Linked DNA regions of Rhizobium sp. N324. The protein of the gene in region 1 interacts with the protein of each later gene in a pairwise test. Links are inferred from orthologs where the notes say so. Each region holds a gene or a part of one and is shown on either strand. Other genes may lie near its edges.

Region 1 (8,110 bases):
TCGGTCGAGCATCGCGGTGGCCTCGATGCCTTCCTGCTCAAGGCCAGCGAAACCGAGCTGTCGATGCGCGCGCGCCTGCTGCGCCGCCAGATCGTCAAGAAGACCGCCGAAGCGGCTGTTGCTGCCTAAGCTTCTGCTCTTCTTTCACACGGCTTCGAAAGGCTTGCACGGATGACCTCCGGTCAAGCCTTTTGTTTTGCCTGAGCACTCCAACTGGTGGCATCACCCAGGATAAAAAAATGCTGAAGACCCGCTATACCATTGCCTATGTCGCACTGATGACGCTCGTCGTCGTCGCCTCCAACTTCCTCGTCCAGTTTCCGCTGAACGCCGAAGTCGCCGGCATCAACCTCGCCGACATCCTGACCTGGGGCGCCTTTTCCTATCCGGTCGCCTTCCTGATCACCGATCTGACCAACCGCCAGTTCGGCCCGCAGGCCGCCCGCAAGGTCGTCCTTGCTGGCTTCGTCGTCGGCGTGACGCTGTCCTTCTTCACCTCGGTGCCGCGCATCGCCATTGCCTCCGGCTCGGCCTATCTCGCCGGCCAGCTGCTCGATATCGCCGTCTTCAACCGCCTTCGCCGCCAGGCCTGGTGGCGCGCCCCGCTCGTCGGCTCGCTGATCGGCTCGGCGCTCGATACGGTGATGTTCTTCTCGCTGTCCTTCGCCGCATTTTTCGTCTTCCTCGGCCCGAACGAACCCTTCGCGCTTGAGGCGGCTCCCATCCTCGGCGTCTTCGCGGCTGAGGCGCCGCGCTGGATCTCCTGGGCGCTCGGCGATTTCGCCGTCAAGATGATCGTCGGCCTCGTCATGCTCTTGCCCTATGGCGCGTTGATGAACGTGCTGCGGCCGATGCAGGCCGCCCGCGCCAGCTAAGTTAACTTAAGGACGCCGCCGAGCCGCTCCGGCGGCGATGGCGGGATGCAGAAGGACCTGCGCGGCCAGTTCGTCGATCTCAAGCGATGAATCGAGGCGCAGCACCGGCGCCGTCTGCGTTTCCAGCCACTGCTCATGCGCGGAAAGACTGCGGCGTTCGGGCCCGGCCGTGTCGTAACTTGCCGCCCATTCCAGGAATTGCCCGCTTTTGACTTCCATGTCGCCGCCCGGCCCGATCCTGTCGCCGTATCGGGCGGTCTCCCGCGCCCGGATGCGCGCCATCCGGAGCTCCGGCTCGATCCTGAGGAAGACGATCAGATCGTAAAGCGGCTCGAGCGGCCCGCCCCATTTCAGCGCCGATCCTGATAGAACCCAGCCGCCGGGCCGGCCCGTCTCCTCGAGCAGCAGCTGGATGCGCTGATCGGCATCCCGCGGCATCGTGAACGGCGGATCGGTCGGCAGCCAGAAGAAGTCGTCGGTGTCGAGATGGGCGATATCGAGCCTGTCGGCGAGCGCAAGACCGAGCGATGTCGTGCCGGAACCGGACGCGCCCATGACATGAATGCGCACCATGATCGTCTCCGAAGCAGCTTCCCCGTGCAGCAGGCGGGATAGCCGAGGCATATGACGTCAATTTGACGCCGGTCGCTCAGAGAGCCGGAATTCCAGCATCAGGTTGCGCTGCAGGAGCGAATGATTGTCGTCCGACACCAGGATGATATGGGTGGTGCCGTCGGCGGCCTGGAAGGCGTCGAGCCCTTCCATATTGTCGATCTGAGAGTTGAAGTTGCCTTCGAGCAGCAAGTCGCCGTCGACGACAGCCCCGGGCTTGATATCGGCGCCCCTGACGCGCCGAAGGCGCATGCCGATGCCTTCGGCCATGTTGAAGCGGCGCTCCAGGAGCAGCAAGTCGCCGTTCGGCAGGAAGGCGCCGTCGGTGACGTCGAAGCTGCCGTCGCGGGCGACCGCGAAGCGCCCTTTCAGCGGCCCGCTCAAAATGGCCGCCAGCCGGTTGCCGTCGCTGTCGAGACCACGTTCGGAGACGATGACCACGCCGCCCTTGAGCGGGCTCGATGCGGGCGCCACGGCGATGGTCTCGATGCCGCGGTTCTCGCTCAGCATCTTGCGAGGAATGAGGATCGGCAAAGTAGCGATCGCGCTCGATTCGGCAAAACCCGGATCGGGGTAGACATCGACGCGGTGATCCTGCTCGAAGGAGACCAGGATCCGGTCGCCGTCGAACGCCAGGCCCTCGGCATCCATATGGCCCTTGCCCTCGAAGCTGCGCCCGGCACTGTTCTTCATCGGGGTGATCTCGACATCGGCAAGGCCGGAAAGCCTGCCCTTGACGTCGCGCTCGATACTGCCGGTCAGCCATTGGCCGGTGTCGAGCACCACAACGAAATGTTTTTGATCCTGCCGGAAGCGGATGGAGGAGAGCGAGCCGAACAGCGCTTTGCTGGAAACCATCTCCAGGCCGCCGAGAAATTCCAGCGAGCCGAATGTCGTCTGCGAAGAGCCGATCTTGAAATCGGAGATTTGCCGGCTAATGATCGGCACGTCGCTCGCCCATGCGGGGCAAGCGCCGGCGGCGATACAGAAAGCGATCAACGCCGCACTGCAAAGGCGCTTACCAGCCAAGTTTCCTTCAGCGGCGTCAGCCGGCACGACGGAGCCGGCCGCCGCGCGGCTGGGTCGATTGATCTTCGAACAGAGAGGCGAGCTGTTCGGTCATCGCGCCGGCGAGCTCGTCGGCGTCGACAATCGTCACGGCGCGGCGATAATAGCGCGTCACGTCGTGCCCGATGCCGATCGCCAGCAATTCCACAGGCGAACGGGTCTCGATCTGCTCGATGACGGCGCGCAGGTGCCGTTCGAGATAATTGCCCGGATTGACCGACAGCGTCGAATCGTCGACCGGCGCACCGTCCGAGATCATCATCAGGATGCGGCGCTGCTCGCGACGGGCGAGCAGGCGATTATGCGCCCAGATCAGCGCCTCGCCGTCTATATTTTCCTTGAGCAGCCCCTCGCGCATCATCAGCCCGAGATTGGCGCGTGCCCGCCGCCACGGCGCATCGGCCGATTTGTAGATGATGTGGCGGAGATCATTGAGGCGTCCCGGCGTCTGCGGCTTGCCGCCGGCAAGCCAGCTTTCCCGCGCCTGCCCGCCCTTCCAGGCCTTCGTGGTGAAGCCGAGAATCTCGACCTTGACGCCGCAGCGCTCCAGCGTGCGGGCGAGAATATCGGCGCAGGTGGCCGCAACCGTGATCGGCCGGCCGCGCATCGAGCCGGAATTGTCGATGAGCAGGGTGACGACGGTGTCGCGGAACTGCGTATCGCGCTCCATCTTGAAGGAAAGCGCCTGCATCGGATCGATGATGATGCGCTGCAGCCGGGCCGGATCGAGATAGCCCTCTTCCAGGTCGAAATCCCAGGAGCGGTTCTGCTGTGCCATCAGGCGGCGCTGCAGCCGGTTGGCGAGGCGGCCGACCGCGCCCTGCAGATGCGCCAGCTGCTTGTCGAGGAAGGCGCGCAGGCGCTCCAGTTCGGCGGCGTCGCAGAGTTCCTCGGCGGTGATGATCTCGTCGAATTCTTCGGTAAAGACGTGATAATCGACCTTCTCATTGAAATCCGAGAAAGGCGTGTTCGGACGGCGGGTCTCGCCCGGCGTTTCCGAATCGTCCTCGCCCTCTTCCATCATGTCGTCGTCGGAGATTTCGGCGCCTTCGGTCTCGCCGTCCTCCATCTGCTCGTCGGCGACTTCGCTATCCTCGACGGGGGCGGCATCGGTGCCGGCATCCTCGTCGACCTCGTCCTGATCCTGCTCGTCGCCGCTCGGCTGGTCTTCCTGATCCGACTGGTCATCATTGTCGGCGTCGCTGTCATCGTCGCCGTATTCCTCGGCCATTTCCATGGCCGACAGCATGTTGCGGACGACCTTGGCGAAGGCCTGCTGATCGTTGATCGCGCCCGACAGATTGTCGAGTTCGGCTCCCGCCTTGTCCTCAATAAAGTTGCGCCAGAGGTCGAGCACCTTGCCGGCGGAGGCCGGCGGGCGCTGGCCGGTCAACTTCTCGCGCACCATCATCGCGACGGCTTCGCCGACCGGTGCGTCTTCCTGGCGCTCGATGCCGGTGAAATTCGCCTTGGAATATTTCTCGTCGGTCATGGAGCGCAGGTTCGACGCCATGCCCTCCATGCGCAGCGCGCCGATCGATTCGACGCGCGCCTGCTCGACGACATCGAAGATCGCCCGGGCGTCCGAGCCCTGCGGCGCCATCGTCGCGTGCATCTTCTCGTCATGGCAGGCAAGGCGCAGCGCCATGGAATCGCCGAGCCCGCGGGTGACCGCCAGCTCATGCGCCGTCGGCCGCTTGGAAAGCTCCGGCAGCCGGATGCGCTCGCCGGTCATCCCGGGCCGTTCGTTGGCGAAGGTCACCTCGACATCGCCGTCGCCGGCGACCGAGCGCACGCAGCCGGTTATCGCCCGGCGCAATGGCTCGACGTCGACGGGCGCGCCGGGCTTAGCTTTCGAATTGTCACCGCGAGCTGCCATGATCGGTCGGTCTTAAGCTCCGAGAACGATATTGGCGGCACTTTCCTTCAGCTCGACCCCGAAGGCGCGCTGATAGTGCTCGGCGACCAGCGGGCGCTCCAGTTCGTCGCACTTGTTGAGGAAGGTGACGCGGAAGGCGAAGGCGAGATCGCCGAAGATCTCGGCATTCTCGGCCCAGGTGATGACGGTACGCGGGCTCATGACGGTGGAGAGATCGCCGTTCATGAAGGCGGCGCGCGTCAGGTCGGCGACACGGACCATCTTCGACACGGTCTCGCGGCCTTCCCTGTCCTTGCCGAAGCTCTTCACCTTGGCGGCGACGATGCCCACTTCGTGATCATGCGGCAGATAATTCAGCGTCGTCACGATCGACCAGCGGTCCATCTGCGCCTGGTTGATCTGCTGCGTGCCGTGATAAAGGCCGGTCGTGTCACCGAGGCCGATCGTATTGGCGGTCGCAAACAGGCGGAAGGCCGGGTGCGGCCGGATGACGCGGCTCTGGTCGAGCAGCGTCAGGCGGCCGGAGGATTCCAGCACGCGCTGGATGACGAACATCACATCGGGACGGCCGGCGTCATACTCGTCGAAGACGAGCGCGACATTGTGCTGATAGGCCCAGGGCAGGATGCCGTCCTTGAATTCGGTGATCTGCAGCCCGTCCTTGATGACGATCGCGTCCTTGCCGACCAGATCGATACGGCTGACATGGCTGTCGAGGTTGATGCGCACGCAGGGCCAGTTGAGGCGCGCCGCCACCTGCTCGATATGCGAGGACTTGCCCGTGCCGTGATAGCCGGAGATCATCACGCGGCGGTTATGGGCGAAGCCGGCCAGAATGGCGAGCGTCGTCTCGCGGTCGAACAGGTAATCGGGGTCGAGATCCGGCACATAGGCGTCGCCCTTGCTGTAGGCGGGAACGCGGATGTCGGAATCGATACCGAAGGTCTCGCGGACCGAAACGGTGGTATCGGGCAGTTCTGCTATATCAAGGTCGATCTTGCTCATCATGTCTCCAAGGCGGGTGATGCCACCCAGCCATACTGTCTCAGGCCATGTCGCAACCGTGACGCCGCGATCTAATTCCGCGCCCGTCCAGGTCGGAACGTCGGCGATACTTCTCCGGGACTGAAACGAAACCTCGGCGGGATGATGTCCGCGTGCGAGCATTCTTGAAAGAGTCCCGGACAAGAAACGCCGCGTCCGGAAGGTCGGCGGAGGCGATGTCGGGAAAACGCACAAATATGAGCCGCGTTTGCCTGCGGCCTCAGCCGATTTGGACCATACCCGATTGAAGCCCAAGAGCAAGGACGGGAATTAACAAAAACCGTTCTGCTTCAACAATTGATAGGCCTGGATGACGGCGCGGAAACGCTCTTCCGAGCCGCGGTCGCCGCCATTGGCATCCGGGTGGTGCTTCTTGACCAGTTCCTTGTACCGGCTCTTGATCTCGGCCGACGTCGCATTGGCGTCGAGACCCATCGTATCGAAGGCCTTGCTTTCCAGCGACTTCAGCTTGCGCGCCTGCGGAAAACGCGGCCCGCTGCCCTTGCCGCCTTCCTTGACGAAGCCGAAGGGATCGCGAACGCGGCTATAGGCGCCCGAGCGCACCTCCGAATGCAGCGGGCTATCCTTCGCCGACTTGTTGACGCCGACCGTCCAGGTCGGCCGGTGGCCGGTGATCGCCTCTTTCTGGTAGCGGGCGATCTCGCCGTCCGACAGACCGGAGAAATAATTATAGCCCTTGTTGTAGTCCTTGACGTGCTCGAAGCAGAACAAAAAGAACTGGCCTTCCGCATTGCGTCCGACAGGAGCGCGATGCAAGCCTTTCTTGTCGCAGCCGTCCCACTGACAGGTAGGCGGCGCCTGTTCTGCCTCCGGCTGGCGTTTGCGGCGTGTTCGGATGCTATCGAAGTATTTTGAATCAAGTGTCATGACGGCGCTAATTATGAGGCTGTCGCGACGCGACAACAAGAATTGACAAATGGGTTTGTTGCTGGCTTGGTGGGAACCCTTTTCGCGAAGCAGCAAGACCGGATGATGACCCTGCGAACCCGCATCGAAGAAAAACTCGTCGAAGCCTTCGCGCCGGAGCGCCTGAGCGTCATCGACGAAAGCCATCTGCATGCCGGCCATCAGCCCGATATCACGGGAACCGGCGAAACCCATATGCGGGTGAGAATCGTCTCGGCCAAGTTCGCCGGCCTGTCGCGGCTGGCGCGCCACCGGGCGATCACCGAGCTGTTGAAACCGGAACTCGATGCCGGCCTGCATGCGCTGGCCGTCGAACCGGCAGCACCTGGCGAGCCGACGCGCTGGTAGCAGCGCCTATATGGAGATCGATCACCCGCAATCCAAGTCGGTCAGGCCGGTTTTGCGCCGTCTTCTCCGGCGGGGCGGATGCGCAGCTTGGTGATGCGGTTCTTCTCCCGCTTCATGACGATGAAGCGCTTGCCGTAAAAGGTGAAGGCCTGGCGCTCTTCCGGGATGGTCATCGATTCATGGATGACCAGGCCGGCAATCGTCGTCGCCTCCTCGTCGGGCAGGTGCCAGTCGAGCGCGCGGTTCAAGTCGCGGATCGGCACGCCGCCGTCGACGACGACCGAACCGTCGGCCTCCTGGCGCACGCCCTGGATCTCGATATCGTGCTCGTCGGAAATATCGCCGACGATTTCCTCAAGAATATCCTCCAGCGTGACGATGCCCTGCACCTCGCCATATTCGTCGACGACGACGGCGAAATGCTGCTTGCGGCGCAGGAAGGCGTTGAGCTGATCTTCCAGATTGGTGCTGTCGGGCACGAACCACGGCTTCTGCGCGATTTTGACGATGTCGAGGTTCTGCGGCTCCATGTTCGGCTCGGCAAGCGCGCGCAACAGGTCCTTGGCATGGACGACGCCGATGATGTTGTCGATCGTGCCGCGCCACAAGGGCATGCGCGTATAGGGACTTTCGAGAATGGCGCGCACCACCGCCTCGGGCGGATCGTCGGCGTTGATCGCCCGCATCGCAGTGCGGTGGACCATGATGTCGGAGAGTTCGAGCTCGCCGAGATCGAGCACGCCGCCGAGCCGGTCGCGGTCGGCCTTCACCACCGATCCCTCGCGGTGCAGGAGGTCGACGGCGCCGCGCAGCTCCTCATGCGCCGTCAGCATCGATACCTCCCGCGAGAGATTGATGCCAAACAGGGCCAGGATCCGCCGGACGATCGCATTGACGAAGGAGGAGATCGGGCCGACGACGAGAACGAAGAGCCTGGCCGGCATGGCGATGGCAAGCGCGAAGCGGTCGGGTGTCGAAATCGCCCAGCTCTTCGGCAGCACTTCGGCGAAGATGACCAGGATGACGGTCATGGCGAGCGTCGCCAGCGCCACGCCGGAACTGCCGAACAGCCCGAGGAACAGGCTGGTGGCGATCGACGACGACAGGATATTGGCGAGATTGTTGCCGATCAGCAGCGCGCCGATCAGCCGGTCGCGCCGCTCGATCAGCTGCCGGACGAGGCCGGCGCGTTCGTCACCGTTGACTTCAAGCGTATGGATACGGCTGCGCGAAACCGCGGTCAGCGCGGTTTCCGAGCCGGAAAAGAAGGCGGACATCAGCACGAGCGCCGTGATCGAAAGGATCTCCGGCCAATATGTCGCAAGAAATGCCAGAGCGCCTTCGACGGTCATCAGGG
Region 2 (6,582 bases), 3.7 Mb from region 1 along the record:
GCCAGGCCATCCAGTACTCGGCCGCTGGCAAGCAGCGTCACCAGTTCGCCGGATGCGCGTTCCGTTAGCTTGATCGCCAGTTCGGTCTCGAGATGGCGGATCGCCGTCGAGACGGTGGAAGGCGACAGCTGGAAACGCCGCGCCGTCTTACGGACCGAACCGGAGGTGAGGACATGATGGCTTATGAACAGGGCACCGAGATGCAAATCTCTCCCTCCGGAAAGCGCTGGAAAAACCGGACGATATGGTGTGTTCACGAAAAAAGATATCCCTGCATCAGCAGAGCCGGACTATCGTTTCCACCATAAGAAATCCGGGCGGCGGCAATCCGCGCAAGAGCACCGGACCATCGTGGAAACACGCAAGGGGACAAAAACAAATCGCGCCGGCCCTGGAAAAGGGAATGCGTTTTCGCGCGCGGAGGCGCATTCGCCGCCATAATCGTGCCGCGACGGCAAATACTGGAGGGGGCTTGCATCGATTTTTCGAGCGTGCACGCTATTTCCATGACGCACGCAATTCCGGCATGGCGGCCCCTGTGGTCCCGGTGCCGGCGGATTTTCTGCGTGCGCAGGCCTCCCGCCGAGGTTTGCGCCATTTTCAACGGTGTTAACGAAGGGGACTTTCCATGCTGAAGAAACTCGCACTCGCCGTCTCGCTCTCCGCCTTCGCGGCGGGTGCGGCCCATGCCGCGGATGTCGTCGTCTCGTCGAAGATCGACACGGAGGGCACGCTGCTCGGCAATGTCATCGCACTTGCGCTCGAAGCCAACGGCATCAAGACGCAGGACCGCATCGCGCTCGGGGCCACGCCGGTCGTGCGCAAGGCGATCACTGCAGGTGAAATCGACATCTATCCCGAATATACCGGCAATGCCGGCTTCTTCTTCAACAAGGCCGATGACGCCGCCTGGAAGAATATCGACCAAGGTTATGAACTGGCGAAGAAGCTCGATTACGATGCCAACAAGATCGTCTGGCTGACGCCGTCGCCGGCTAACAACACCTGGGCGCTCGCCGTGCGCAACGACGTCGCCGAGCCGAACAAGCTGAAGAGCCTCACCGACTTCGGCAAGTGGGTTGCCGGCGGCGGCAGCGCCAAGCTTGCGGCGTCTTCCGAATTCGTCAATTCGGCCGGCGCGCTTCCCGCCTTCCAGACCACCTACGGTTTCCAGCTGAAGCCCGACCAGATGGTCGTGCTCTCCGGCGGCGACACGGCGGCGACGATCAAGGCGGCAGCAGACCAGACGAACGGCGTCAACACCGCCATGGTCTACGGCACGGACGGCGCGATCGAAGCGGCCGAACTGACGGTTCTCGAAGACGACAAGAACGTGCAGCAGGTCTATGCACCGACGCCGATCATCCGCGAAGAGGTGCTGAAGGCCAATCCGAAGATCGAGGAAGTGCTTTCGCCGATCTTCAAGAGCCTGACCGCCGACGAGTTGCGCAAGCTCAACGCCAAGATCCAGGTCGATGGCGAGCCGGCGAAATCCGTCGCAGAAGCCTATCTCAAGGAAAAAGGCTTCCTGAAATAATCATCGCTCGCTCCGCCCGACTGCGGGCGGAGCCTCCCTTTGCTGATAGGGTTGGCCGGACGGGACTGGTCAGACAGGGTTGATTTGATGGAAGAAACCTCAGCGGTCCGCAGGCTGGACCGGCTCGGCGTGGTTCTGGTGGCGGGCGGCATTGCGGCGACGGCATTGATGCCCTTCATCTACGTCAAGGCGAACCGCATTGCCGCCGGCAAGCCGATGCTGCTGACGCAGCTTCTTCCCCAGCCCTCCGTCGTCATCCTGACCGCGCTTCTCATTCTCACCGGCTTCGCCGCGCTGTTTCTCCGCAGCGCAATGGCGCGGCTCGTCATCGCCACAATCTGCCTCGCGGCGCTGGTCGTTGCGATCGGCCTCACCTCGACTGCGGCGACGCCGCCCGGCAGCACCGTGGCGCGCATGACGCCCGGCGGCGGTTTCTGGGTGCTGTTTGCGGTGATCGGGCTCGTCATCTCCGATGCGCTGGTGAAGATAAGGCTGGCGCCGTGGATGCGGGTCGCAGCGCTTGCGGCCTATACGGCGCTGCTCTTCATCTCGCTGTCTTCAGGCCTGCTCGACAGCCTGTCGATCATGAAGGAATTTTCGACGCGGGCGCCGCAGTTCGAGACCGAGGCACTCTCGCATCTGCTGCTCGCCTTCGGCTCGCTTGCCATTGCCATCATCCTCGGCCTGCCGCTCGGCATCCTCTGCTTCTGGGTGCCGAAGCTGCGGGCGATCGTGCTGCAGGGCTTGAGCCTGATCCAGACCATCCCGAGCCTGGCGCTCTTCGGCCTCTTGATGCTGCCGCTCGGTTATCTCGCCACCCATGTGCCGCTGGCATCAGCGATCGGCATTCGCGGCATCGGCACGGCGCCTGCCTTGATCGCACTTGTGCTCTATTCGCTGCTGCCGATCGTCGCCAATACCGTCGTCGGCCTGCAGGGCGTCGATCCTTCGGTGCGCGATGCGGCGGCCGGCATGGGGCTGACGCGCCGGCAGATCCTCACCGGCATCGACATGCCGCTCGCCTTTCCCGTCATCCTCACCGGCATCCGCATCGTGCTGGTGCAGGCGATCGGCATGGTGACGATCGCGGCGCTGATCGGCGGCGGCGGCTTCGGCATCTTCATCTTCCAGGGCCTCGGCCAGACGGCCATGGATCTCGTCCTGCTCGGCGCCGTGCCGACCGTCTTCTTCGCCTTTTCATCGGCCGTCATCCTCGATGCGGTCATCGACAGCATTCGGGGATCCGCCGCATGAGCATGATCGAGATCAGCAACGTCACCAAGCGCTATGGCGCCGCCACCGTCGTCGACAATGTCTCGATGCAGGTCGAAAAGGGTGAGATCACCGTCATCGTCGGCACGTCGGGCTCCGGCAAATCGACGCTGATGCGGATGATCAACCGGCTGGTGCCGATCACCGAGGGCCAGATCTTCGTCGGCGGGCAGAACGTCATGGACGTCGAGGTGACCGAGCTTCGCCGCCGGATCGGCTACGCCATCCAGGGGCACGGCCTTTTCCCGCACCGCACCGTGGCGCAGAATATCGCCACCGTGCCGCAGCTTCTCGATTGGGATTCCGCACGTATTTCCAGGCGCGTCGAGGAACTGCTCGGGCTGTTCAATCTCGATCCGGCAAACTTCGCCGACAAATATCCGCACCAACTGTCCGGCGGCCAGCAGCAGCGCGTCGGGGTCGCCCGGGCGCTGGCGGCAGAACCGGAACTGCTGTTGATGGACGAACCCTTCGGGGCGCTCGATCCCGTCATCCGCGGCAAAGCACAGGACGACCTGCTGGCGATCCAGAAACAGTTCGGCACCACCATCATTCTCGTCACCCACGACATGGACGAGGCCTTCCATCTCGGCAACCAGATCGCTGTGATGAGCGAGGGCCGGCTGCTGCAATGCTCGACCCCGGAAAAGATCCTCACCGAACCCGCCGATCCCTTCGTCCAGCAATTGACCGGCACCTCCGACCGGGCGCTGAAGCTGATGTCGCTGCTGCCGCTGAAGGAGAGCATGGAACCGGCCAAGAGCGGGCTTGCCTATGCCCTGCCGCAGTCGCTCAGCCTGCGCGACGCGCTCGCCGAAATGATCTGGCAGGGGGTCGACGAGGCGGCGGTGCAGGATGGCGAAAAGGCGCCGGTGGGATCGATTTCGGTGACGCGGCTGCTCGAACTGGGCCGCAAGGCATGAAACTCCTCGTCGCCAATCTCTTCCGCCTGGCGGCGCTCGCCCTGCTGTTGATCCTGCTGTTCAGGACCGAGTGGCTTTCCTTCCTGCTGACGCCGCTGACCAGCAACAATGCGCCGGCCGTCTATACGCAGAACAGCCTTGCCTCGCTCGCCGCCGGCCATCTGCAGCTCGTCATCGGATCGATCGTCTGCAGCGCCGTGCTCGCCGTGCTCGGCGGCATCTTCGTCACCCGCGAAAGCGGCGCGGATTTCCTGCCGCTGTCGCGGGCGATTGCCAATGCCGGGCAGACCTTTCCGCCGGTCGCGGTGCTGGCGCTCGCCGTGCCCGCCACCGGCTTCGGCGCCATGCCGACGCTGATCGCGCTGTTTCTCTACGGCCTGCTGCCGATCTTCGAAAACACCGTCGCCGGCCTCAAACAGGTGTCGCCGCAGGTGCTCGATGCCGCCGACGGCATGGGCATGAGTGCCACGCAGCGGCTGTTGCGCGTCGAACTGCCGCTCGCCCTGCCGCTGATCCTCGAAGGACTGAAGGTCGCCACCGTCATCAATATCGGCACGGCGACGATCGGCTCGACGGTGGCGGCAAAGGGCCTCGGCGAGGTGATCATCGCCGGGCTGATTTCCGACAATACCGCCTTCATCCTGCAGGGCGGGCTGATCGTCGGCCTGATGGCGGTGCTGATCTATGATGCCATGGGCCTTGTCGAAGCGGCGATCACCCGAAGAATCGGCTTGCGCCCGGCGTGAAAGGACCGCTACCAAGACTGCTGTGACCGAAAGAATGGGAGGCAGAATTGGCAAAGATGATCCACTCGATGATCCGCGTTCTCGACGAGGCGCGCTCGGTCGCATTCTACAGCAAGGCCTTCGGCCTTTCGGTCGCCGACCGCGTCGATTTCGAAACCTTCACGCTGATCTATCTCAGCAATGCAGAGACCGGCTTCGAACTGGAGCTGACGGTCAACAAGGGCCGGAGCGAACCCTACGATCTGGGCAATGCCTACGGCCATCTCGCCGTCTCCGTCGAGGAGGTGACCGTCGAGCGTGAACGGCTGTCGAAGCTGGGGCTGAAGCCGGGTCAGCTGGTGGAACTCAACCGCGACGGCAAACTCTTCGGCCTGTTCTTCTTCGTCACCGATCCCGACGGCTACAAGATCGAAGTGCTGCAGCGTCACGGCCGGTTTCTCTAGGAATATTTGATGATCGAAAAGACCGAGCTCAATTCCGGCTGGACGCTTCACTGCAACGATACAGGAAGACCGGGCCTGCCTGATACGATCCCCGCGACGGTGCCGGGCTGCGTGCACCTCGACCTTCTCGCCAGCCGGCTGATCCCCGATCCCTATATCGACGTCAACGAGATCACCAACGACTGGATCGGCAAGACCGACTGGACCTATCGCTGCACGTTCGAGGCCGTGCCTGATGATGGCAGGGTGCAGGAACTCGTCTTCGACGGGCTCGATACGGTCGCAGTGATTGCGCTGAACGGCGAAGAGGTCGGCCGCAGCTTCAACATGCATCGCACCTATCGTTTCGATGTTTCCGGGCTTCTGAAAACAGGCGCCAACGAACTCACCGTCAGCTTCCGCTCCGCCTACGCCTATGGCGCGGAGATGGAAAAACACTACGGCTACCGGCCCAACAATTATCCGGGACCGGGCAATCTGATGCGCAAGATGGCCTGCAACTTCGGCTGGGACTGGGGGCCGACGCTGGTGACGGCGGGCCTGTGGAAACCGGTCAGGCTGGAAAGCTGGGATCGGGCGCGGCTTGCCGAGACAAGGGTTTCGGCAACGCTTGCCGGTGGCGACGGGCTGGTGAAGATCCATGCGAAGGTGGCGCGTCATGGCGAGGTGAAGCCGTGCCGGCTGGTCGCGACGCTCGGCGGCGTGACGACGACGGTTGCGATCGGCGCCGGAGAAGACATAGCCGCCTTCGAGCTTCGCCTGCCCTCGCCAAAACTCTGGTGGCCGCATCATCTCGGCGCCCAGCCGCTCTATCCCCTGACGCTCGAACTGATCGACGATGCCGGCGGCGATCCGCTCGACACCTATCAGCGGGAACTCGGTTTCCGTTCGCTGAGGCTCGACACCGCAGCTGACGCGCATGGCTCGGCCTTCACCTTCGTCATCAACGACGTGCCGCTGTTCATCGCCGGCGCGAACTGGATTCCCGACGATTGTTTCCCCTCGCGGGTGACGGCCGAGCGCTACGCCGCGCGGATCGAGGAGGCGAAGGCCGCCAATATCCACATGCTGCGCGTCTGGGGCGGCGGTATCTTCGAGCGCGACGAATTCTACGAGGCCTGCGACCGCATGGGCATGCTGGTCTGGCAGGATTTCCTCTTTGCCTGCGCCGCCTATCCCGAGGAGGAGCCGCTGAAGAGTGAGGTCGAGGCCGAAGTGCGCGACAACGTCGTGCGGCTGATGCCGCATGCCTCGCTGGTTCTCTGGAACGGCAACAACGAAAACATCTGGGGCTTCGACGAATGGGGCTGGCGGCCGATCATCAAGGCCGGCGAGACGTGGGGGCTCGGCTATTATCTCGACCTGCTGCCGCGGCTCTGTGCCGAGCTCGATCCCGACCGGCCCTATTATCCGGGCAGCCCCTATTCCGGTTCGATGGAGATCGAGGCCAATGCCGACGCCCATGGCTGCAAACATATCTGGGACGTGTGGAACGATGTCGGTTACGAGGTCTACCGCGACCATATCCCGCGCTTCTGCTCCGAATTCGGCTGGCAGGCGCCGGCCGCCTGGGCGACGATCGAAGAAAGCGTGCATGACGCGCCGCTGACGCCGCAATCGAACGGCGTCTTCCATCATCAGAAGGCGACGCAGGGTAATGA

What was found. Proteins that work in one complex are often made in the same cells at the same time.
Region 2: the proteins of AMK05_RS20575 (region 1) and AMK05_RS02620 interact in binary tests that used the Escherichia coli proteins (3 or more experiments, as listed by UniProt). The link is inferred for Rhizobium sp. N324 from one-to-one orthologs.

The regions. Positions count from the first base shown.
Region 1 is NZ_CP013630.1:4,268,586-4,276,695, forward strand. The notes cover bases 5,289-8,110. They hold AMK05_RS20575 (BolA family protein), read left to right. Parts: upstream 5,289-6,468; coding sequence 6,469-6,753; downstream 6,754-8,110. Other genes in these bases: cobS (cobaltochelatase subunit CobS), read right to left, coding at 5,289-5,439; AMK05_RS20570 (J domain-containing protein), read right to left, coding at 5,749-6,366; AMK05_RS20580 (HlyC/CorC family transporter), read right to left, coding at 6,795-8,105; aroB (3-dehydroquinate synthase), read right to left, coding at 8,105-8,110. Also shown: rpmB (50S ribosomal protein L28), read left to right, coding at 1-129; AMK05_RS20545 (VUT family protein), read left to right, coding at 240-875; AMK05_RS20550 (ATP-binding protein), read right to left, coding at 882-1,448; AMK05_RS20555 (esterase-like activity of phytase family protein), read right to left, coding at 1,506-2,516; cobaltochelatase subunit CobT, read right to left, coding at 2,533-4,434; more of cobS, read right to left, coding at 4,447-5,288. UniProt on the Escherichia coli protein: Transcriptional regulator that plays an important role in general stress response. Has many effects on cell morphology, cell growth and cell division. Acts by regulating the transcription of many genes, including dacA (PBP-5), dacC (PBP-6), ampC and mreB.
Region 2 is NZ_CP013630.1:528,922-535,503, reverse strand. The notes cover bases 859-3,707. They hold AMK05_RS02620 (ABC transporter permease), read left to right. Parts: upstream 859-1,624; coding sequence 1,625-2,791; downstream 2,792-3,707. Other genes in these bases: AMK05_RS02615 (ABC transporter ATP-binding protein), read left to right, coding at 2,788-3,707; osmF (glycine betaine ABC transporter substrate-binding protein OsmF), read left to right, coding at 859-1,537. In the rest of the region: AMK05_RS02630 (LysR family transcriptional regulator), read right to left, coding at 1-206; more of osmF, read left to right, coding at 629-858; more of AMK05_RS02615, read left to right, coding at 3,708-3,732; AMK05_RS02610 (ABC transporter permease), read left to right, coding at 3,729-4,478; AMK05_RS02605 (VOC family protein), read left to right, coding at 4,526-4,921; AMK05_RS02600 (glycoside hydrolase family 2 protein), read left to right, coding at 4,931-6,582.